DNA from 2 places in the Paenibacillus sp. CAU 1782 genome. Region 1 is predicted to be linked to the other one. Evidence: riboswitches for the same ligand, from Rfam matches in the RefSeq annotation. Region 1 holds a riboswitch; the other holds the start of a gene.
The links. A riboswitch is a leader RNA that binds a small molecule or an ion and turns the genes downstream of it on or off. The one in region 1 is predicted to bind ZMP and ZTP.

Region 1 (12,539 bases):
AACGTTGTCTTTAACGTGACGACCGATAGCGTGGCACTTTCCGACTTCGCTGGGACAGCGAAGACGAGCACAACAGCAACATTTAGCTGGACAGCGGTAAGCGGAGCAACGGGGATCATCATTCAAAAATCTCCGGCGGGAACGAATACGTGGACGACGGCTTCTACGAGCGCAACGATTGCCACGAATGCAACGAGCGCAACGATAACGGGGCTGAACCCGGCAACATCGTATGACTTCCGCCTTGTTGTGACAGGAGGAACAAATGCAGGCACATCTAACGTTGTTTCTAACGTGACGACGGATAGTGTAGAGCTCTCTGACTTCGCTGAAACAGCAAAGACGAGCACAACAGCAACATTTAGCTGGACAGCGGCAAGCGGAGCAACCGGGCTAATCATTCAAAAATCTCCGGCGGGAGCGAACACGTGGACGACGGCTTCCACGAGCGCAACGATTGCCACGAATGCAACAAGCGCGACTGTAACGAGTCTAACTCCGGCAATGTCGTATGACTTCCGCCTTGTTGTAACGGGAGGAACAAATGCAGGCACATCTAACGTTGTTTCTAACGTGACGACGGATAGTGTAGCACTTTCCGACTTCGCTGGGACTGCGAAGACGAGCACAACAGCAACATTTAGCTGGACAGCGGTAAGCGGAGCAACCGGGCTCATCATTCAAAAATCTCCGGCGGGAACGAATACGTGGACGACGGCTTCCACGAGCGCAGCCATTGCGACGAATGCAACAAGCGCAACGGTAACGGGGTTAACTTCAGCGACAGCGTATGACTTCCGTCTTGTTGTAACGGGAGGAACAAATGCAGGCACATCTAACGTTGTTTCTAACGTGACGACCGATAGCGTGGCACTCTCTGACTTCGCTGAGACAGCGAAGACGAGCACAACAGCAACATTTAGCTGGACAGCGGCAAGCGGAGCAACCGGGCTAATCATTCAAAAATCTCCGGCGGGAGCGAACACGTGGACGACGGCTTCCACGAGCGCAACGATTGCCACGAATGCAACAAGCGCGACTGTAACGAGTCTAACTCCGGCAATGTCGTATGACTTCCGCCTTGTTGTAACGGGAGGAACAAATGCAGGCACATCTAACGTTGTTTCTAACGTGACGACGGATAGTGTAGCACTTTCCGACTTCGCTGAGACAGCGAAGACGAGCACAACAGCAACATTTAGCTGGACAGCGGTAAGCGGAGCAACCGGGCTCATCATTCAAAAATCTCCGGCGGGAACGAATACATGGACGACGGCGTCCACGAGCGCAGCCATTGCGACGAATGCAACAAGCGCAACGGTAACGGGGTTAACTTCAGCGACAGCGTATGACTTCCGTCTTGTTGTAACGGGAGGAACAAATGCAGGCACATCTAACGTTGTTTCTAACGTGACGACGGATAGTGTAGCACTTTCCGACTTCGCTGGGACTGCGAAGACGAGCACAACAGCAACATTTAGCTGGTCAGCGGCAAGTGGAGCAACCGGGCTCATCATTCAAAAATCTCCGGCGGGAACGAATACGTGGACGACGGCTTCCACGAGCGCAACGATTGCCACGAATGCAACGAGCGCAACGATAACGGGGCTGAACCCGGCAACATCGTATGACTTCCGCCTTGTTGTGACAGGAGGAACAAATGCAGGCACATCCAACGCTGTCTCCAATGTGACGACCGATAGCGTGGCACTCTCTGACTTCGCTGAGACAGCGAAGACGAGCACAACAGCAACGTTTAGCTGGACAGCGGCAAGTGGAGCAACGGGGATCATCATTCAAAAATCTCCGGCGGGAACGAATACGTGGACGATGGCTTCCACGAGCGCAACGATTGCCACGAATGCAACAAGCGCGACTGTAACGGGGTTAACTTCAGCGACAGCGTATGACTTCCGTCTTGTTGTAACGGGAGGAACAAATGCAGGCACATCTAACGTTGTTTCTAACGTGACGACGAATAGCGTAGCGCTTTCCGACTTCGTGAAGACAGCGGCTACAAGCACAACAGCAACGTTTAGCTGGACAGCGGCAAGCGGAGCAACCGGGGTTATTATTCAGCAATCGCCAGCGGGAACGAACACATGGACGACGGCGTCCACGAGCGCAGCTATTGCGACGAATGCAACAAGCGCAACGGTGACGGACTTAATCCCTGCAACGGCGTATGACTTCCGCCTTGTTGTAACGGGAGGAACAAATGCAGGCACTTCCAACATTGTCTCCAACGTGATGACTAATACGGTATCCAGCGGATCGGGAGTTTTTGTTCCGCCGAGCGGGAATACCGGAGTGGACATTCTTGTTAACGGGAAAGTGGAGAGCGCGGGAACGGCTACGACATCAGAACGTAACAATCAAACCGTCATTACGATATCCGTCGACCGGGACAAGCTGGACAAAAAGCTCGAATCGGAGGGTTTTGGCGCGGTAGTAACCCTGCCGGTTAATAGCAAATCGGATGTTGTCATCGGTGAATTGAACGGCCAGATGATTAAAAATCTGGAAAATTATCGGGCAACGCTGGAGATTAAAACGGACCGGGCGACATATACGTTGCCAGCTCATCAAATAAGTATCGATGCTATATCCGCCCGAATAGGCAAAGAGTTGAACCTGCAAGACATCAAAATTCGCATCGAAATTGCCGCGCCGATTACGGATATGATGGAAGTGGTAGACCACGCGGCAGGGAAAAACGCGTTCACTCTCGTCGCTCCACCGGTGGACTTTAAGATTAGCGCAACGTATGGAAGCACAACCATTGAAGTGTCGAAATTCAAAGCATACGTTGAAAGAAGCGTTGCCCTTCCGAAGGGTATTGATCCGAACAAGATAACAACGGGCGTTGTGGTGGAGCCGGATGGAGCAGTAAGGCATGTACCGACGAAAATCGTTGTCGAGGAAGGCACGCATTACGCCCAGATTAACAGCTTGACGAATAGCACTTACTCGGTTGTCTGGCATCCGCTGGAATTCAGCGATGTTGCGAAACACTGGGCGAAACAAGCCGTGAACGATATGGGTTCCCGAATGATTGTCAGCGGTATCGGTAATGAAGAGTTCGGTCCTGACAGGGATATTACGCGCGCCGAATTTGCAGCCATCGTCGTTCGGGGACTGGGACTTAAACTCGAGAACGAGGCTACGCCGTTCTCTGATGTTAAGACTTCGGATTGGTATAGCGGCATGATCAATACAGCATACGAATATCAACTGATTGATGGCTACTCAGACGGAACCTTCCGTCCGCTGGAGAAGATCACTCGCGAGCAGGCGATGGTGATCCTCTCCAAGGCGATGACCCTGACCGGGTTAAAGGAAAAGCTATCCGTACAATCGACTGATGACACGTTGCGTTTATTCCAGGATGGGGCAAGTGTCTCTCATTGGGCACAAAGCAGCGTTGCGGAAAGCGTGCAAGCAGGTATCGTATCCGGCAGAAGTACTACAACGCTTGCCCCGAAGGCTTATATAACAAGAGCTGAAGTGGCTACGATTATTCAGAAGCTTCTGCAAAAATCTGAATTGATCTAACGGAAGCTTCAGAACAAACATAAACAGGTCAATTCGTCAATGCAGCTTAAACAAGTGTAAAACAACAAAAAGATGATTTCTGTATCGTGCAGAAATCATCTTTTTTGTATGATGTGCGGCAAGGATTGCATCTCACGCAGAGCTACTAATGGAAGCGACGATGCTGCCTTCCCGTCAACGCCGGGAGCAGCACCGTGCCGTGAGATAAAGCTGTTTTTAAAAATTTGACATAGATAATCCGATTACGGTAAAACAGGATTAAAGTAAATGATCAATCACCGCAATGAGGAGGCACAGGCATAGTGTCTCAGGAAGAAGTGTCAGGCAACGATTATCCCGAACTAGCATCTTACATGTGGTCGGATGAAACTCTTGTGGGCGTAGCGCGTCTTTTACGGCGATTTCATGATGCGACTGAAGGTTCTCCTCTCCTAACGAAGGGCAGTTGGCAGCTTAGTTATGCCGATGATCGTCAGCACCAAGTGATATGCCATAATGACGCTGCGCTGTACAATGTGGTTTTTCAAAATGGAAATCCTGTAGCGCTAATTGATTTTGACATGGCTGGACCTGGCCCGCGTATGTGGGACATTGCGTATTCTCTTTATACGTCGGTTCAGCTTGCAAGCTTTTCACCCCACCATGCTTCGGAAACAACAGTAGAGTATGAAGCTGATTTGCACGCTGCAGAGCGCCGTCGACGAATTCATTTGTTTTTTGAATCGTATGGAATTCCCGTTCCTAACGAACTGCGTCAGTGGATCATTGAACGGTTGACTACAATGTGTGATACGTTGAGAAATGGGTTTAAGGCAGAGAAAACGAGCCTATAGAGTTTCTTCTAAGGCTCGTTTTCCAGGACATGGATTTTGTGCAATTTGCTCAAGACATTATGCTAATTTATCAGCAGCATCAACGGTATGCTTCAGCAAGGTTGCAATCGTTACTGGTCCAACTCCCGCCGGAACTGGAGTAATGGCAGCGGCATTCAAGATGCAGGCATCATAATCAACATCTCCGATGTTCCCTTCGTTATAACCTGCATCTATTACAACAGCACCCGATTTTATCCAATCTCCTTGAACGAATTTTGGCTTGCCCACTGCAGCAACTACAATATCGCCTAGTGAAACAATATCGGCTAAATTAGCAGTTTTGGAGTGACAGGTGGTGACAGTTGCATTCTTGTTCAAAAGCATAGCAGAAACAGGTTTACCGAGGATGGGGCTTCTTCCAATTACAACAGCATGTTTACCTTGGAGTGGAATATTGTAATACTCCAGGATAGCAACTATTGCTGCTGGTGTACAAGACGGGAAATCAGCAAACCCGAACGCATTTTGAGCAAATCCAAGAGTTGTAACGCCATCGACATCCTTTTCAATACAAATAGCTTCAAATGCAGCCCGCTCATCAATGTGTTCAGGAACAGGGTGCTGTAACAATATTCCATGAATTTTTGAGTCGTCATTAAGTTTGTTAATAGCTGCAATTAGCTCATCTGTTGTGGTGCTGGAAGGAAGGTCAACCCGCAAGGATTGAATGCCAAGCCGTTTACATGCATTCCCTTTCATTCGCACATAAGTAGCTGATGCGGGATTATCCCCAACCAGAATAGTTGCAAGACATGGAACAATGCCTCGCCCTGACAGCCGATCGATCCGTTCTACGAGTTTCTCTTTCATGTTTTTAGCAACTGCATTGCCGTCAAGAATCATTTTTTCGTTAATCATCTTACCATCCCTTTACTGTTGTATAAAACATAAAAAGGCAAGGGATTGCTCCCTTACCTCTGCCCAGGCGTACGGCCAAGATATCCATGTGCTCCCTCATGGTTCCCCATGTTCCGCCAGTCACACACAGTTTGAATTTATATTTATGATACAAAATAGCCAGTAGGAAATCAATTGGTACATCTGAAAAATACTAATATGTTGATAGGCACTAAGTCCGATTCACATGCCGTTACAAACAGCACAGAAAACCGGGACACAGGTAGGGGGTAAATGATGGAAATTAAAGTTATGATAGCTTTATAGACGAAAAAGCAGGTCCAATAGAGTTCAGTGGGTTTAATTCAATATGAATTGAAGGGAAGACTATGATGAATAAACGTTTTGAATTTTTCCCCTTAAGCCAGCTTGCGGACAAGTTTCCGGAAGGATCTTGGTGGGCAAAGTTTTACGGTGACTTCAGCGACGATCAGCTCGTTGCTTATTATGGTGGAGATTTGACGCTGCCTTCTCTCAATCTGGACTGGGAAGAGCCTTTTCCAGAGCAAAAAGAGGTCATCCTCATTTTTATAGACGGAAACTTTACGGTTGGCCATCTCTACAATAAGGAAACAGACGCTGCCATAGGGCTTATGGTAATCGGCAATTTGAGCGCAAAAAATATAACGGCAGGCGGTCAGGAGATTTATGTGTCGGGTAATCTGGCGGTTGAAGAACTATTTTGCGGAAGCTACAACCATGGAGAAACGATTGTTAAAGGACATCTTAACGTAGCGGTTTTGGTTCAGGATGACGAATACAGGATCAACGTAGACGGGCAGAAGTCTATCCCTTGTATCGTAAGTGCCTGGGACGGAGACGGCGTTTTTCAAGAGCTTCCGGTGAGCATTCATGAGGTGTTGATCGACGAGGTTTTTGATATGGATGAGGATGATACGGGCTTTTCCTTCTGGTCTTTGGTAAATGTGATTGCAGAGGGGCGTTCTCCATTAAAAAGTCCAAATGAATCCTTTGCCCTTAAACAACCTGCTTCAATTTATTTTACCCATAACGCGATCAATGAGGAAAATATATTGAAGTTGACTCAGTGTATTTTGATGCCGAAAAATAAACCATCGTTTGATTTTCAGGAGCAAGACGCGTTTTTCAAAGTTCAAACGGAGCATATTGACGCAGACGGGGAGCAGCGGGATCTCAGCGTCTATATGAATGACAACCGGAATCACTATTATATTTGGGTGGAGCCGGATCATTCCGTCGGTTTGTTGACAAGAACGATAGAGGAAGGATCGGAGTGGGAGGATATTACGGAAGAGTCTCCTCCAGAACAGCTGGCCGAGCTTGGCGGTTGCTGGACGATGCTGCTGACCTGCGTCAATATGGCCGAGCTTTATTTGCGAAACGTGGAGGTCCAGTCTGTGCAGTCCATTTTGCAGCATCCTGCCATTCAGGAATTCCTTTATGAAGAAGAAGAGGATGAAGGATTGTGGGACGGCTCAAAATATTACACCTTCCGTAAAGCCTATGTGGATGAGGATGGAGATTACCAGTCTGCCAGGATTGAAATCAAAACTCCGGACGAAGCGTATTATTTTTATGTATTGGATAACGAAGACTACGTTTCCCGGTATTATCAGCCGCCAGATGAATGTGACTTACAGGATATGTCCTTTTTGGACCTTAGACGCTGGGAGGCGTCGGAGCGATATTTTACAAGATTTAAAGACTTTATTGCCGATAAGCTGGAAGAAAGTGCGGAGAGCTAGATTTGCTCATTTAATCAATCTGACGATCCCCGGGCAGTAAAGTTCAATATAGCTATTCATTACATTGTTCTTAAGCCGTGGTCATAGTACGATATGAATGGTTATCCACGCCGCTGCCCTTAGCTCACATGGGGGTGGCGTTTTTTAATAGTGGAGATCATCTTGGATTGTCGCAATTGGTCTTATCATAAAACAAGAGGAGAAACTGACCCTATGAAATCGATACAAAAACCCTGGATCAAATTAAAGGAAACCATTGATCAGGAGGATTATGAAGTCATTCATGAACTTCAGGAGCGTTGTTGTCACGGGGACCAGACCGCCTTGAAGCTTGAGCTAGAATATAAGCTTGGAGCTGCCCAAACCGTAGAAACAAAGTCCGGCATTATGCCTATAAATGAATTCATGTATTTTGATGACCGGCAATTAATCGGTTATATTGGACTGTCCAGCTTTGGCGGCGCCGAATCGCAAATTGAAGTGAATGGCATGGTGCATCCGGAATACAGACGACAAGGCGTGTTTAGCCGGTTATTCAAGTTAGCCGCAGAAGAATGGAATCGCCGCGACGCCCAAAGCGTGCTCCTTCTAAGCGAAAGAAAGTCGGAGGCGGGGCAAAGCTTTATTCGTGAAACCGGGGCGCGATACGACCACTCCGAATATGAAATGGTTCTGAATCAGGAGCAATTCCAGCTGCTTCACATCGAAACGAGCGGAATTACGCTCAGAAAAGCAACCAATGAGGATGCCCATGAAATCGCGAGGCAAAACGGGATTTATTTTGGCGATGAACCGGAATCACCGGATGCATTAATCCGCCCTGAGGAGGAAGAAACAAAGGGCATGACCATTTATTTTGCGGAAAAGGATAATGAGATCATAGGGAAAGTCCATGTTCAGCAGACTTCCCATGTTGGCGGTATTTATGGTTTGGGCGTACTGCCGGAGCATCGGAGGAATGGGTTTGGCCGAATCATGCTCACCATGGCTATTCAAAAACTCATCGAAGGCAATGCAAGCAGCATTATCCTTCAAGTGGCGACCGAAAATGGAAATGCATTGGATTTGTACAAATCATGTGGTTTTATAGAGTCGTCAACAATGGATTATTATGAGTTGAAAAAGTAAGAATACGCTGCTATAGTCACACATCCCATTCGCCTACAATATGATGATTCTAGAAATCAAAAGAGGTGAGCCGATGGCAGTCGTAAAAGCCAGGCAGCGGGATATTGATATGTTGGCAAGGTTGCTTCGGGCTGAAGCTGAAACCGAAGGCGAGATGGGGATGCTCCTTGTCGGGAATGTTGGCATTAACCGAATTCGAGCTAATTGCTCTGATTTTAAAGATATTCGGAACATTCCCGATATGATCAACCAGCCGCATGCGTTTGAAGCGCTGCAGCATAGTTTGTATTATCAAAATGCGAGAGACAGGGAACGACGTCTCGCGCAGCGGTCTGTAGACGGGGAGCGGAATTGGCCGGCCAAATACTCCTTATGGTATTTCCGTCCGGGATCATTCGATAATCCCGGTCCATGTCCGCCAACCTGGTATAATCAGCCGTTTGCGGGACGATGGAAGAAGCATTGTTTTTATGAACCAACAGCAGAAGAATGCATAAATGTCTATAATACGTTTTAAGATGAAGCCGGAACGAAACGGGGCTGTCCAGAAAGTGACTTTTCAGGGGTTGTACTGAAAAGTTGCTTTTCGGACAGCTCCGCTTTGCGTGGTGCCTTATATCCGCTTGCGATAGGCTCAATAATCGACCAAAGCTGTCTACTTAATCGAAATCGAATATTCGATCAAGTTATCGGAAACGCTCATCATTTTTTCGCTGGACAGATAAAACTCCGAAGCCAGCTCCGGCTTCGCCTACCCGTGCGGCTTCAATGGCGGCATTTAGCCCGAGCAGATTAGTTTGTTCGGAGATTTCCTTGATCAAGCCGGATACCTGGGACACCTTGCTGGCATTTTCCACCGCCAGTTTACTATTTTGAAGAATTTGTTCACTGGTAGCCTGAAGCTCCTCGGCATGCGCCGCCACATTCTGCACCATTCCCAAAAGTTCATTGGAAATATGTTGATTATCGCCTACAACGTCGTTTAGCTGATGCTGGTTGCTCTGGTCATACGTTGCGCAAAGAACAGCGACTATTTCATTATTTTCGTTCGTAATGGGAATGTTGATGACATCCATAGGGAAGCCGTACAATTCCTTGTCGATATGGACTAGGCTTGGTGCATTTCCGTTGGTAAGTCATTTTTATATGTTGTAACTGCAATTATTTACACTTGTGAGCTCAGCCACCAATCGATGCTCCAATTGATCGAGGTCCCATGGTTGGCTAGCAAATCGGAGCGGCTTTAAGCCTTCACGGAGCTTAAGTCGGTTTTCACCTACAATAACAGGCACGCGAGCGTTCTCCAACAAAGGAATGTCGGCAACAGCATCTCCCATGCTATGCAGATGAATACAAGCGGAAGCTTGGAATGGAGGGAGCAGCAGGGCCCGATCCTTGTCTACCCCGTAGTTGCATGCCACACCACCGGTTAATCTTCCTTCACGTTCCTCCAGCTCGAAACCGTAGATGCCCTTTATTCCAAGCTTTTCAACATATCCCCTTAGCACCTCGGCAGGAGCGCCACTCACCAAGAAGACCTCAATCTCCATTTGTCTCAGTCGTTTAAACAGAAGCGCGGCATCCGCGAAAAGACATGGTACGTAAAGCATTCAAAATAGTAGCAGCCGGCGCAATCGCGGCAGGACTGCTGTCCGGTTGCGGCGGCAATGAGAAGGAAGCGGGGACAGCGAAGACGGAATCGGTCGCTGTTATTCTGGATTGGACGCCAAACACAAACCATGCAGGACTATACGTAGCATTGGAAAAAGGATTCTATAGCGCAGAAGGGCTCAATGTCGATATTATTCAACCGTCGGAAGGCGCAACGGCAACGCTGATCGCTGCAGGTAAAGTGTACGGTGGATGGGGTTCGCCTTCTGAAGAAGCGGTGCTCAAGGCGGTTATGGAGAACAATGGAGCCGACTTTGGCAAGCTGCAGCGGGTTGATATTGGAAGTGATGACTTCTTCGCAGCCACGAGCAAAAATATAGATTTTGCCTGGATTTTTATAGGAAAAAGGTTTGATTGAAAAGGACCTGATTGTCTCCGACACGTTTACAAACGAGTTTCTGCCGCAATAGATTTTAAACAACCGGAAGCGGGATTCGGCAATGTGAAGCTGTACGTCGGAAGCTGGAGCGATTGATCTTCGTATGAGGAGATTCCGGTGGCGGTGGGGGAGAGTAGGGAGAGGAACAACATAGCAAGGGGCTATCCTAAAATTCAAGTGGAAGTAATAAATATTCAGCAGAGAGGCCGGATGGGAAAGGGTGTTTTGAGGGAGAGTATTTTGTCCGCTTTTTCCCACAAGAAAAAGGATCAAAATAAAGCGGACAAATAGATTTGATGCTTCCAAGACACCCTTTTCCGGAAGGGAGTTACTTCACTAGTCGATTGGCCATAATAACAGCTTGCTCAATCGTGGTATTCTGTTTCGGGGCAAATGTAGTTTCACTCAGCCCCTTCACAATATTTGCGGCAGACATTGCGCTCACAGCATCTTTGGCCCAACTAGAGATTTGAGCGTAGTCGGAGAAATTTTTTATACTGCCTTTTTGTAATGATTTCCCTGCTATGTCTACGGTGCGTTTTAATATTGTTGCTACTTCTTCACGTGTAATATTGGCTTGTGGAGAGAAAGTAGTTGCTGAAGTACCCTTAACAATGCCTAATTCATAAGCTTTTAGTATTTCAGGATTGTTAGTATCCTTGAAAGGATTCTTATTTGATGAAGGAGCTGATTTTTGAGCTAAATTCTCGTATAGTTTAACAGCAATTTCACTGAATTTTTCGCGTGTTATTGCTTTATTGTAACTTAACTCTTGAACGGGAAGTGTAAGCCCAGATGTTCTAGCTGAACGTAAATCAACGAGTGCCCAGTCAGAGGCATCCTTGAATATTTTTCCTTCATGTATCTTAGCTGCTGGTTTTGTCGATAACCCGTTTCCATTCATTATTTTCCTCGGTAAGAGTGATCCATTCTCACTTACTTCAATCGTGAAAACCTCGCCATTCGTTCTTACTGCATATTCTTGAAAAATAGAAGAGACGTCATCCATTATCTTGCTGTAACCATGCCCATTGTCGCCCCAAAGACTTTCATCATATTTAATATAGTAATCACGTGACCAGAGTATTCTATCTTCATAATGACTATTATAATTGGAGGATTTATAAATAGCCTTCACTTCTCGATCAACAAGATTGTGCCCATAATCATAGAGTGTTCCGTCATTTAACAAGTATAATGTTGGTGTGAAATCTTTAATATTATTACTTACTCTTTCATTCGCACTATAAAGACTACCATCTTCGAATAACATAAGTTCAGTGCTAAAATAGGAGATATAGTTTACTAGATTTTGATTTGCTGAAGTTTTGGACTCGTTCAGACCAGGGAATCCAAAGTATGCATTACCCCGTTTATCAATGAAGAATCCCCTCTCGCTCGTATATGACGTTTCGGAAAGGTAGTAATATGGACTAAGGTTTTCAATATTGTCAGCAACCTTGATCGGTGTATTTGGGACTGCTTGATAGGCAAATGGGAATAACATTTCGATAGATACCGTCGTTAGAATATCCCATCCCCTTGTAGAATTGGGGTATATTTCACGAGAAACAACGTTCAAATTTTCGGTAGTTAAGTTTTTGTTTATCTGCGGAATATCATTCGGACTCCCCATAATATATAAAGCACCATCGTCGGTAAGGATAGTTGATAAGTTTACATTCAAAACCAATTCACTATCATTTTCAATTTTATATTGTGAATATTTGTTGCTGGATGATTTCACCTCAACTGTTTCCCGCGATTTGTACAGGGGGACACTGATTTGTGATATTGACTTTACATTGCCCATTACTTTTGAAAAGCTATTTTCACTAAAATTTTCATCTGTAGACAAGAATAAATCTCCATTTTCATAAAGCAAAAAATTTACGGAATTAGAAATTGTTAAATCGCTGGCCCAATATCTTTCCCCCCAATAGTTTCCATAAGCTTCTTCACTCCACAACAAACCGGAATCGCTTGGTTGAGGTTTATTTTGTAATGTTGTACTCCAATAATGCGTCTGCATATCTCTTATGGGTAGTTGGAGAGTTTTAGCTGATGTACTGATCGGAAATAAAATACAAGTAAACAATGACAATAAAGCTAATCCGTTAATGAATTTTTTTCTCACAATATACCTCTTCTCTAGATGATTAAGTAGACTTAATTATAATGTAAAACCCAAATTAATGAAATAGAATATGACATTGTAAAAAGTATACAAATATAAAGGCAGTGAAAATAATTGGCGGCAGGAGGGGAAGTTCGGCAATGAGTTTGAAAATGCTTTGCATACGATTC
Region 2 (12,539 bases), on a different contig from region 1:
TTATTTCGTCGCTTACGATTGCGGAGCAAGCTGAAATCATGGAGCGGGAGAGCATGGGCGTGTAACAGCGCAAAGCAGCAATAGATTAAGCACTGACCAGGCCTCTGCCGTCATGGCCGCGTTTCGGACGCGGATGCGGCAGAGGTTTTCTCATGCAGAGTGACGTTGTACAGGGAAAGAAGGCGAGCGATTTATGAAAAGCGAAGAAAACGCGGGGCAAAACGGAGAATGGTTCAAGCCGGGCTGCACGATTCGACAAGCTTGCGCAGGAGCTGCCGAACGGCTTTCCGGTCAAGGTGTAGATGAGGCGCGTAACGATGCCGAGCAGCTTCTGATGCATGTGCTGGAGCTGGACAGAGCAGCGCTGTTATTCCGCTGGAACGAACCGTTTCCCGCAGACCGGTCGGAGCAATGGCGACGTGTCATCGCCCGGCGGGGCACAGGCGAACCGCTCCAATATATTATGGGCGAGGGCTGGTTTTATGGCCGCTCGTTTCAAGTCTCGCCATCGGTTTTGATTCCCCGTCCGGAGACTGAACTGCTGGTGGAAGCCGTTCTGGATGCCGCAGACCGCTTGTGGGGGAGCTTTGAGGCAACGCTAATTGCGGGAGAAGCGAGCCATGCGGCAGGGGCTGCTGGCTGCGAAAATATCGGGCCGACAGTCGTTGATGTCGGCACGGGCAGCGGCGCCATAGCCGTGACGCTTGCAGCGCTGCGTCCCGGCTGGCGGATCACCGCGTCCGACTTGTCTCCGGACGCGTTGGAGGTCGCCCGCGCAAACGCCATCCGCCACGGTGTGGCGGATCGGCTGGCGTTTGCGCAGGGCGACCTGCTCGCGCCCTTCATTGCGGCGGGGCGCGGCGGAACTGCCATCGACGGGGGCAGAGCCGTCGATGTGCTTGTGTCAAATCCGCCGTATATTCCGGCGGCGGATTTGAGCGGCTTGCAGCGCGAGGTGCGGGACTACGAGCCGCACCTCGCGCTGGACGGCGGGGCGGACGGGCTGGCCCCGTACCGCGCAATGCTGGAGCAGCTGGCGCTGCTCCCTGCCATGCCGCGCATTGTGGCGTTTGAGCTGGGCATGGGCCAGCCGGAGATTGTAGCGGCATGGATGCGGGATATGGAGATGTGGGATGATATCTCCATCGTGACGGATTTGAACGGAATCAAGCGGCATATCATAGCCGTGAGCACAGAAGCTCATGGGGATCGGAACTGATAGGCAGGCTGGCGGCATTCTCTCTTCTCTTTTTTAGAAGAATAGGTTTATAGAATAATAGGATTGGACATACTTGGGATAGAGGCGTTCCGGAACGCAAGCAGACGCACCGGCGGGTGCGCGAGAGGAGCTTGTGTTATGTCCCGTACTTATTCTTCTTATTCTTCCGTATCTACTCATTCCATTTCAACTCATCTCATTTCTGGTGCTTCACCTGCTAATTCCTATCGATTTTCCTACCGTAAATCGTACGGTTTTATTATAATGGCGCTGCTTGTGCTTATTATGAGCTGGGAGTCCGGCCGCATGGACGCGGCTGTAGCGCAAGGCAATATTCCGCAAGAAGCCATTCGCCTGCGTATTTTGGCCAATTCCGACAGTCCTACCGATCAAGCGGTCAAACGCGTAGTGCGCGATGAAGTCGTTAAAGCAATGAACAGTTGGGCCGTTGGCCTTAAAGATATCTCTGAAGCCCGAGCGGCGATAGAGTCCCGGCTTCCGGAAGTAGAGGGCATTGTCGCAAACGTGCTGGAGAGCAGAGGGTTTGCCCATGATGCATCGGCGATTCTCGGCAACGTTCAATTTCCGACCAAAATGTATGGAAGCAAGGTGTACCCAGCCGGAGAATACGAGGCATTGTTGATTACGATCGGCGAAGGCGAAGGGCAAAATTGGTGGTGCGTGCTGTTTCCGCCATTGTGCTTCATCGATGCGGCCACGGGAGAAGCGTCGGCGGCGTCGGCAACCCAAGCGGCAGCTGATTCAGAGGTGAATGAAGTCGGTGAGAGCTCCTCGGAAGTTGAAGTGGGCCAAAGCGGTAAAAGTCTTGCAGACGGAAGCGTGGAAGCGGCAGGCCAGAAGGGCAATTCCTCCGAATTGGCGGATTCCAAAGGGCAAAATGCTGAAGAGGAAACGCCCGAAGTTCGATTTTTCTTATGGGAACTGATTGAGCGAATCATAGATTGGTTCAAATCTTTGTTTTAGAGGCGGTTCAAAAGTCAGCTTTCTATTGCAAATCAAGCCCAGGGGTGTCCTTAACATCGTTTCTAGCTTTATTCCATTTTCCCTGTACTAAAAACCTGAATTTTTGAACACTTACTTTTAGACATGCTATAATAGCCGTGAACTGGGAAAAGGTTCGATAGCTGCACATACATGGATAGAACAGGGAATGACACGCAGAGATGATGGAAACCAAAATATGGGCTAATGATAAGGAAAATACGTGTGTCGGCTATGATAAGGCCGCATGGCTGGAGGAGGCCGCTGAGACGCTTCGGAGAGGCGGGCTTGTGGCCTTTCCTACAGAGACGGTTTACGGTCTGGGAGCGGACGCGCGCAATAGCGAAGCGGTTGCAGGCATCTTCACGGCGAAGGGGCGCCCTTCGGACAATCCGCTGATCGTGCACATCGCGGATGCCAGCCAACTGGAAGGGCTGGTAGAGCCTTATCCGCCGCTGGCGGGACAATTGATGCAGTTATTTTGGCCAGGTCCGCTGACGATTGTGTTGCCGGTAAGCGAGGGCGTTTTGTCGCCGCTGGTAACGGCCAACTTGCCTACGGTTGGCGTTCGGATGCCGGACCATCCCTTGGCGCTGGAATTGCTGCAGCGCGCGGGCTGTCCCGTTGCGGCGCCAAGCGCGAATCGATCCGGAAGGCCAAGCCCTACGGAGGCGTCTCACGTGCTTGAGGACTTGAACGGGCTGATCGATGGCATCGTGGATGGCGGCGCGACCGGAGTGGGGCTGGAATCCACCGTCGTGGAACTGCTGGACGAGCAAACGATTGCCATCTTGAGGCCGGGAGGGATCACGCTGGAAAAACTTCGGCGCGCTCTGCCGGAACTCGTCGTCCTGGGAGGCGGCGATGGGGAGGTAGATGAGGAGGAAGCTCCTCGCTCTCCCGGGATGAAATATACTCATTATGCGCCTCGGGGAGTGCTGACGCTTGTTGAGGGGAATCCCGAGGAGACGGAGGCGTTTATTGCGGCCCGGCTTTCGGAGGCTTCCGCACGTGGAGAACGGACGGGCGTACTGGCATTTTCGGAAAGCGCCCATCGTTATGAAGGCGACGTCGTGATGGATATGGGAAGCCGCTTGAAGCTTGACGAAGCTGCTGTCCGTTTATACGCCGCTCTTCGCCGTTTCGACGAGGAAAAGGCCGTTTCCTTGTGGGCAGAGTCTTGCCCCGAGGAGGGCATTGGCCGGGCTTTGATGAATCGCATGAGCAAAGCTGCAAGCAAGGTGATCAAGCTATAAAGGAGTGCACTCGGAGGTTGCAACGATGGTTCCTACGAGCTCCGAAGCATCAGTGGAAGTGTGAGGCAGATTAAAGCCAGTCTCCAGTCGCCGAAGGAGTCCCTGCACGCTTAAGGCAGATTGATCTCAGCTTGTCTTTGAATGCATGCTGCTGTCGCCCCTCCGTGGTAAAGGACATGTTTAACCGTTTGTCCGCATATGTTGATTTAAAGAACGCTGCGGACATGGGGGAGAGATGGCGTGTGGGATGCTCATGCATTTATCGGACAAGCGCTTACGTTGTTGTTTATTGCGTTGGCGCTCGGTTTTGACGCCTTTTCGCTGGGGCTTGGCATCGGGCTGAAAGGCATTCGGCTTCGGGATATCGCCAAGCTGGGCTTCGTAATCGGCCTGTTCCATGTGCTGATGCCGCTTGGAGGGGTATGGACGGGCCAACTGGTAAGCGGGCTGCTCGGCAAGCTGGCCACATCTGCGGCTGGCGTGCTTTTGGTGCTGCTGGGCCTTCATATGATGTACAGCTCCTTTCGGGGAGAGGAAGTCCGGTCGCTGGACCATCGGTCGTTATGGGGACTTCTCGTTCTGGCATTCAGCGTCAGCGTCGATGCTTTTTCTGTCGGCATTACTTTAGGCGTATTCTCCGCTAATTTATGGCTGACTATTGCCATGTTTGGTCTTCTGGGCGGGCTGATGTCGATGCTGGGTCTGCTGCTGGGGAGAAAGGTAAGCGGAAATATGGGCGAATACGGAGAAGCCTGTGGCGGAGCCATTTTATTCATATTTGGCATATTGTTTATTTTTTAGGCCTTGGCAGACTGAAAGACATAGGTTGAGTAGGACCTGGCCAAACTCAGTTAGTGCCTCTTCAACGAAGGAAGGAGTGGGCGTTTTGAAATCGATTTTATTTGTTTGCACTGGCAATACATGCCGTTCGCCGATGGCGGAGGCTATGCTCAGGAATATGGCGCAGGAAAGAGGCATCGCTGTGACGGTGCGATCGGCAGGCGTCTCTACGGTGGACGGGCTGCCCGTTTCCGGCCATGCGCTGGAATCCCTGCGCAGGAAAAATATATCCCATGCCGGTTCCTCGAGCCGGCTTACGGCGGAAGCGGTTGAATGGGCGGATTTGATTTTGACCATGACAAGCGGGCATAAGCGGGACCTGCTTCATTTTCATCCTGCGGCCGTGGACAAGACCTATACGCTCAAAGAATTTGTTTATAGAGATGATGCCGTGACCGCGGATATTTCGGAGCTGGAGGGCCTGTACACCGACATGCAGATGAGGGGTGCGATCGGCGGGCAGCTAACCAGGGAAGAAAGGCAGAGGCTGCTGGAGCTGGAGAAACGGATTCCAAGCTTTGATATTGCCGACCCGTTTGGCGGCTCGCTATCGACGTACGATAGCTGCTCAAAGGAAATTCAGGAAGCGTTGGGCAGGCTGCTGGATAAGCTAGGCCCCAACCGCTAAAATGGCGGTCAGAAGCGGATTGATTATTTTGCAAGTTTGCGATATGATGGACTCACATATACGGATTCCGATGTAACTGGCGACGGAAGTGGGCTAACCACGGTGGAGCATCGGATTATACGGCCGGTCGCCTGGGCAAAGAGCAAACATGCTGTTAGGAGCATGTCATGCTCTTTTTTTGTTTTGATCCGGTATGCTTGTTTTTTGGTTTTGTTGTCGTTTCTTGTCTGAGGAAAAGGTATACTATCGACATAGGGCTTATGCTGGTGAAGATGGCCCCAATTCGGAGAAGAACGATAAGGAGAGAGATGACGATGAAAATAGCCATTGGCGCAGACCATGCCGGCTACCGCTTGAAGGATGAACTTGTTCCGCTGCTGAAATCGCTGGGTCACGAAATACAGGATGTGGGCTGTGACTGCGATCAGTCCGTTGACTACCCGGACTACGCGCTGCCTGTATGTGATTTGGTGGCTCGGGGCGATGCGGACCGCGGCATTCTGATATGCGGCACGGGCATCGGGATGTCCATCGCGGCGAATAAGCATGCCGGCATTCGCTGCGCGCTGGTGCACGACCTGTTTTCGGCCAAGGCAACGCGCGAGCATAACGACACTAACGTGCTTGCCATGGGAGAACGGGTAATTGGACCAGGCTTGGCTCAGGAAATTCTTCGCACTTGGCTTGAAACGCCGTTTTCGGGCGGGGAGCGTCATGCAGGACGCATTCGTAAGGTGATGCAGCTGGAGGAGAAACAGTCGGTTTAAGCCGGCGTTTCCCATCCCTTCTTGCAAGAAATTGCTGTAACAAAGGAGCGGAAATCAGCATGAGTCAAAACAATCACGTTACGCCGGAGCTTCAGCTCTGGTCATCCCAAGTGGAAACGGCGGTTCGCGAGTTGGCGGAAGCGGGAGGATTAAAGCCCGGTCATCTGCTTGTTGTCGGAACCAGTACCAGCGAGGTGTTGGGACGCGCCATCGGTACGGCTGGCGCGCTAGAGACCGCTTCAGCTCTGTATGCGGGCATTGAAGCGGTCCGGAGAGATATCGGATTTGTTACGGTATTCCAGTGCTGCGAGCATCTGAACCGGGCGTTGGTGCTGGAGCGGAGCGCTGCTGAAAAATACGGCTTGGACCCTGTACACGCCATTCCGGTGCGTACGGCGGGAGGTTCCATGGCGGCTTATGCCTACAGCCAACTGGAGGACCCCTGTCTGGTGGAGTCCGTAAAAGCGCACGCGGGCATCGATATCGGAGATACGTTCATCGGCATGCATTTGCGTCCCGTGGCAGTGCCCGTGAGGCCGTCTGTCATAACAATCGGCGAAGCTCATGTCACAATGGCTTATACAAGACCGAAGTTGATCGGCGGCGTTCGCGCCGTCTATGAAATTCAGCCTGCTGCCGGGCAGGAAGACGCCTCCGGGCACTGCAACTAACATCAAACTTAATTAAAGATAAACGAGGAGGAACTTGAACATGGAAAACATCTCAAAGCAAGACCCAGAGGTATTGAAAGCGCTAGGACTTGAATTGAAACGTCAGCGTGACAACATCGAACTGATCGCATCCGAAAACATCGTCAGCGAAGCGGTGCTTGAAGCGATGGGCACTGTGCTTACGAACAAATATGCGGAAGGATATCCCGGCAAACGTTATTACGGTGGCTGCGAGCATGTTGACATCGTCGAGGACCTGGCCCGCGACCGCGCAAAGGAATTGTTTGGCGCAGAGCATGCCAACGTACAGCCCCATTCCGGCGCTCAAGCCAACATGGCGGTATACCTTGCTGCATTGAAACCTGGCGATACCGTTCTTGGCATGAATCTGGCGCATGGCGGACATTTGACGCACGGCAGCCCGGTTAACGCTTCCGGCCTGCTGTATAACTTTGTTGCGTACGGCGTGCAGGAAGACAGCTTCACCATTGATTACGAAGAAGTTCGCAAACTGGCGTTCAAGCATCGCCCGCGTATGCTGGTTGCCGGCGCAAGCGCATATCCGCGTACAATCGATTTTGAAAAGCTTGCCGCTATCGCCAACGATGTAGGCGCGCTGTTCATGGTCGACATGGCCCACATCGCAGGCCTTGTAGCTGCCGGACTTCACCCGAATCCGGTGCCGCACGCACATTTTGTCACCACTACAACGCACAAAACGCTTCGCGGTCCTCGCGGCGGCCTGATCCTTTGCCGCAAATCCTGGGCAGCAGCGATCGACAAAGCGGTTTTCCCTGGCACGCAAGGCGGACCGTTGATGCACATCATCGCAGCCAAGGCAGTTGCTCTCGGCGAAGCGCTGCAGCCTTCCTTCAAGGAATACGCGCAAAATGTACTAAACAACGCAAAAGTATTGTCCGAAGAGCTAGTGGCTAAAGGCCTGAACATTGTTTCCGGCGGCACGGACAACCATTTGATGCTGATCGATACGCGTAATCTGAACATTACGGGCAAAACAGCGGAGCATGTACTGGATTCCGTTGGCATTACCGCCAACAAAAATGCCATTCCGTTTGACCCAACCAGCCCGTTCATTACGAGCGGCGTTCGTATCGGCACGCCTGCAGCAACGACTCGCGGCATGGACGAGGCAGCTATGAAGGTTATTGCAGAGGTTATTGCTATGGTGCTGAAAAATCCGGAGGACGAAGCAGTGCTGACTAAAGCTCGCGGTCTGGTATCCGATCTGACAGCCAAGTTCCCGCTTTACCCGTCGATTCAATACTAATCAGTATCCTCTTTACGTTTGACTGGATATCTAACAAGCGCCGCATGGGCTTTTATTAGCCCGGCGGCGTTTTTTTGTTTTTTAAGTCTTTTGATTGTAGAAGCGGATTCCTTCGTTCCTGATAACATTTACCATATATTAACACCGATTTAATGCGCTGTTTACGAATCGCTTTCATACTGATAGAGATCGGAACGTTTATATTAAAGAATCAAAGTAACTGACCGGGACGGGAGGTGGCAGTACATGAACGCTTGGACAATTAGTTGGAGTCATATGAAAATAACAAAGCTGCTGCCATACCGCGATTCCTTTTTGGCCGCTGCTTTAGCGATAACGATGGTATATGTTCTTTTTAACTCCGGTGGCGAGTTTCAAATAGATGGCCCTGCAAATAGGTATTCTGCTGTTCAGGCTGAATCGAGCGGCGATTCCAGTGATCCCGCCGAATTTGCTTTGGAGGAACAAAATCATCATGGAGGTCCAGGCGGGGAAAAAGATGACAGCTTTATTCACACGGTTGCCGGCTCATTGCCTAGACTGGACGCAGAGGATGACAAACCCGTTTCGGGGACTATGGATTACGCCAGGGCTGTGTATACGCCGGATTCTGCTCCTCAGGGCGCAAAGCCAGCATTTCTATACTACACGCTCTCAATCTTCGCGCTGGCGGCTTCTGTTGCAAAGGGGATTGGCAAGACAAGGTTTGACAACTGAAACGCGCTGTCATAAAATGATGTTCGTGTAAATAATCATGTTCCACTTGTACGATACAACGATTGGTAAAATAAAAGGTGAAACGGCAGAGGCTCCCGAATCCATATAAGGGAGCTTTTTTTCCTGTTTGTGCCTCCAAAGAGTATTGTTTGCGTTTAATGGACAGACAGACGGATTTTTTAGCAAGCAGACGTGGCATAATAAGCTTTATTCAGATTATTCTTTTTCAATGAAATTGCACGGAGGATATTTTTATTCATTATTATATTTGATACAAAATCGATGAAATTAAACTTTATAAATGTATGAATATGACTTTTATGTAAAATGAGAACTTCGCCGTGAAAATCGGCGGGCTTACCATTTTCAAGAGTAAAAAGCTTTTTTGCAATACATTATAATTCCCTCAAAAGCCGCTCACCATGATGGATGTCACATGAAAATGGCGACATTTTGGGGTCAATACTTAATCGCATCAGTGCAAATGAGTAGTAATACAGAGCCGCATTATCGCGGATTTGCATTAATGCAATCGTGTATTAATGCAAATCCGCTTTAATGTGTTAAAGAAATAACTCTGAAACGCGACTCATAAAAGAAAAACGTCAGGAAATAGTAAAAAATAGGGCTGGTTAGACAAAAAAAGTGAACTTTCGAGTTGACAATTGATTAATTTAAGATGTATATTGATAAACATCGAATAAACGAGTTTTTCATGTTAATTATCATAACATGATTCAAGTTTCACCATCTTTACCCCAACATTTGGTTTTAACAAAATTTATAATAGAAAATGGGAGTTGATTGGTGTGAGAGGAAGTTTCAAAAAGCCGGCACAATTTATGCTGGTTCTTGTTGTTGCGTTCAGCATGCTGCTCACAGCTTGCACAAGCAACAACAACAAGCCTACGCCGACTAACAGCGGCACAGAAAACAGCGGAAGCGGCAACACTGAGACAGGCGGAGAAACAGCCGCTCCTCAAGAATTCCGTTTCACACTGGCAAGCGATCCGCCAAGCTTGGATCCAGCCCTCATGACTGATGCTCAATCCGGCATCGTTGCATCTGGTTTGTATGAAGGTTTGACTCGTCTGAACACTGCCGGCGAGCCAGAAAATGCAATTGCAAAAGACATTCAAGTATCTGAAGACGGCAAAACGTTCACAATTACATTGCGCGACGATGCTAAATGGAGCAACGGCGACCCTGTAACAGCTGCTGATTTTGAATATTCCTGGAAACGTACATTGAACCCTGCAACAGCTTCCGAGTATGCATACATGCTGTATTACTTGGAAAATGGTGAAAAGTATAACCAAGGCGAAATCACAGACGCTGACCAAGTTGGCGTTAAAGCAACTGGCGACTACACGCTTGAAGTGAAGCTGTACACTCCAGCTCCATACTTCACTAGCTTGCTGGCTCACTACACTTACCTGCCGGTTCACCCTGCAACAGTTGATGCTGCAGAAGACTGGGCTACTGAAGCTAAAACAATCGTATCCAACGGTCCTTTCCTTCTGAAGGATTGGGTTCACAACGACAAGCTGGTTATGGAGAAAAACCCTGACTACTACAACAAAGACGCTATCAACTTCACCAACGTAACTATTTCTTTGGTTGAAGATGCAGGCACAGTATATAGCTTGTACGAAACAGACAAAATCGACTGGATCGGCGCTCAAGCGGGCACTATTCCAACTGACTTTGTTGCTGGTCTGATTGCAGACGGCAGCGCGGAAGTTACTTCCGTAGCATCGACTTACTACTATTTGTTCAATAATAACAAAGCGCCTTTCGACAACGTAAAAGTACGTAAAGCATTGTCCATGGCTATCGACAGACAAGCTCTGATCGACAACGTTCTGCAAGCTAACCAAACGGCTGCTTACGGTCTTGTACCGCCAAGCATCGCAGGTCTTGACGGTAAATCGTTCCGCGAAATGTATCCAGACACTGGCTACTTCAGCGAAAACGTTGAAGAAGCAAAAACATTGTTGGCAGAAGGTTTGGCTGAAAGCGGCCTGAGCGCGTTCCCTGAAACAACATTGCTGTACAACACAAGCGAAGGCCACAAAAAGCTGGCTGAAGCTCTTACAGACATGTGGCGTAAATCGCTTGGCATCGAAGTAAAACTGGCTAACCAAGAATGGGGTACATTCCTGGAATCCAGAAAAGCTGGCCAATTTGATATCGCACGTTCCGGCTGGGGCGCTGACATCAACCACCCAATCAACTTCACGTATGACCTGATTCACCCGCTGTCCGGCAACAACGACGGTAAATACAACAACGCTAAAGTACAACAACTGCTTGACGGCGCTCTTGTTGCTGCAACGCAAGAAGAAAGCATGAGCATGTTGGCTGAAGCTGAAAAAATTGCAATCGAAGAAATGGGCGTTATGCCAGTTTACTACTACACTACGCCTACACTGAAAAAAGCAAATATTGAAGGTGTATTCTCCGATTACTCCGGACATATTGATTGGGTATACGGTAAGAAAACGAACTAACACCCACTCTGCATGATCTAAATGCAACCATAGAGCGAAGGCGGTTCTAAGAGCCGATGTCGTCTTTGGCGGCATCGGTTTCCGGTTTTGCTCTAACAACAGCAAGGTTCAAAAGGGTATATATAGAATAACTATATATGCCCTTTTGAAATGCACATAAAGATTTGGAAGAGAGTGGGTGACGAAATGTTCCGCTATATTGCAAGCAAATTTATATTTATGCTGCTATCTCTGTTTGTACTGGTATCGGCCACATTTCTGTTAATGAACGCAATCCCCGGCAGCCCCCTGCAATCGGAGAAAGCGACCAGCGAACAGGTCCAGAAAAACCTGGAGGCTTATTATGGCTTGGACAAGCCGTTGATTGTCCAGTATGGAACGTATCTGAAGAATCTCGTGAAGGGCGACCTCGGGATTTCCATGAAAAAGAAGTTCCAATCGGTTGATAAAATGATCGCCAACTCTTTTGGCCCATCCTTAAGGCTGGGTATTTCGGCAATTGTTACATCGGTTGTTGCTGGCTGTGCATTCGGTATCATTGCAGCTATGCATCATCGCAAAATGCTTGATAATATTTCAATGACTTTAGCAGTAATCGGCTTAGCCATACCGAGTATGGTCATGGGACCTTTACTACAGTACTTTTTTGGAGTTAAGCTACAATGGTTTACAGTTGCGGGGTTAAATGAACCCATGGACTATGTATTGCCTACGATTGCGTTAGCATCCGGGCCAATCGCCGTTATCGCGAGATTGCTCCGATCCACAATGATTGAAGTACTGAACTCTGATTTTATTAAAACTGCCAAATCCAAAGGCCTTTCCGGATACGTAATCGTGGTGCGACATGCGCTCCGCAATTCCATGCTTCCAGTTGTAACCTACTTGGGTTACCTCACGGCAGGTGTTATTACGGGGTCCGTCGTTATTGAAAAAATCTTCGCGATTCCAGGTATCGGGAAGTTCTTTGTTGAGAGTGTTATAAATCGGGACTACCCGCTCATTATGGGCACAACCATTTTTTATGCGGTTCTGCTGATGGTTACTCGTTTCCTTGCGGATATTGCATACGTCCTTGTTGATCCGCGGATGCGATCCGGAAAGGGGGCCAAATAAATCATGTCTGAGCAAAAACAAAAAGCATCTGATTTGCTTAAACCGGAATTATTCAGAAAACTAAAACGCGATGATTATACCGCCGAAGTGGTATCGCGCAAAAGTTTAACCTCGTGGCAAGATATCCGCATGCGGATGATGGAAAACAAGCTGGCGATGACTGGATTTTGGATCATTATTGCGATTATCGCGGCAGCGTTTTTGGTTCCATGGCTGGCGCCATTTGACCATTTCACCAATGAATTGACCAATACCAATAAGGCTCCTGACGGTGTTCACTGGTTTGGTACCGATGATTTGGGACGCGACATGCTGGTTAGAACCTTTAAAGGCGCGCAAATCTCCATGTTTGTAGGCGTTGTTGCCGCTTTGATCGACTTGGTGATCGGTATTATTTACGGCGGCATTATGGGATATTACGGCGGTAAAGTAGACGAAGTGATGAACCGTTTTGCTGAAATCATCTACTCCATTCCTTACCTGCTGGTTGTTATCCTGCTGCTGGTTGTTATGGAGCCGAGT

Region 2: it holds a riboswitch for ZMP and ZTP, as region 1 does, so the genes downstream of both, rpiB (ribose 5-phosphate isomerase B) here and ACX93W_RS22985 (bifunctional 5,10-methylenetetrahydrofolate dehydrogenase/5,10-methenyltetrahydrofolate cyclohydrolase) in region 1, are expected to answer to the same signal.

Annotation. Positions count from the first base shown of each region.
Region 1 covers NZ_JBTOLL010000017.1:88,946-101,484, reverse strand. The annotation lists gene ACX93W_RS22995 (fibronectin type III domain-containing protein) at 1-3,555, shown strand, start outside; gene ACX93W_RS22990 (phosphotransferase) at 3,858-4,388, shown strand; gene ACX93W_RS22985 (bifunctional 5,10-methylenetetrahydrofolate dehydrogenase/5,10-methenyltetrahydrofolate cyclohydrolase) at 4,446-5,288, opposite strand; ZMP/ZTP riboswitch at 5,343-5,422, opposite strand; gene ACX93W_RS22980 (hypothetical protein) at 5,657-7,054, shown strand; gene ACX93W_RS22975 (GNAT family N-acetyltransferase) at 7,268-8,182, shown strand; gene ACX93W_RS22970 (cell wall hydrolase) at 8,256-8,699, shown strand; gene ACX93W_RS22965 (methyl-accepting chemotaxis protein) at 8,869-9,258, opposite strand; gene ACX93W_RS22960 (haloacid dehalogenase-like hydrolase) at 9,325-9,792, opposite strand; gene ACX93W_RS22955 (ABC transporter substrate-binding protein) at 9,777-10,211, shown strand; gene ACX93W_RS22950 (S-layer homology domain-containing protein) at 10,561-12,369, opposite strand.
Region 2 covers NZ_JBTOLL010000019.1:3,162-15,700, forward strand. The annotation lists gene prfA (peptide chain release factor 1) at 1-65, shown strand, start outside; gene prmC (peptide chain release factor N(5)-glutamine methyltransferase) at 194-1,219, shown strand; gene spoIIR (stage II sporulation protein R) at 1,358-2,203, shown strand; gene ACX93W_RS23460 (L-threonylcarbamoyladenylate synthase) at 2,404-3,477, shown strand; gene ACX93W_RS23465 (manganese efflux pump MntP) at 3,718-4,278, shown strand; gene ACX93W_RS23470 (low molecular weight protein arginine phosphatase) at 4,355-4,945, shown strand; ZMP/ZTP riboswitch at 5,008-5,089, shown strand; gene rpiB (ribose 5-phosphate isomerase B) at 5,260-5,712, shown strand; gene ACX93W_RS23480 (TIGR01440 family protein) at 5,772-6,383, shown strand; gene ACX93W_RS23485 (serine hydroxymethyltransferase) at 6,424-7,671, shown strand; gene ACX93W_RS23490 (hypothetical protein) at 7,918-8,388, shown strand; gene ACX93W_RS23495 (peptide ABC transporter substrate-binding protein) at 9,198-10,901, shown strand; gene ACX93W_RS23500 (ABC transporter permease) at 11,088-12,017, shown strand; gene ACX93W_RS23505 (ABC transporter permease) at 12,021-12,539, shown strand, end outside.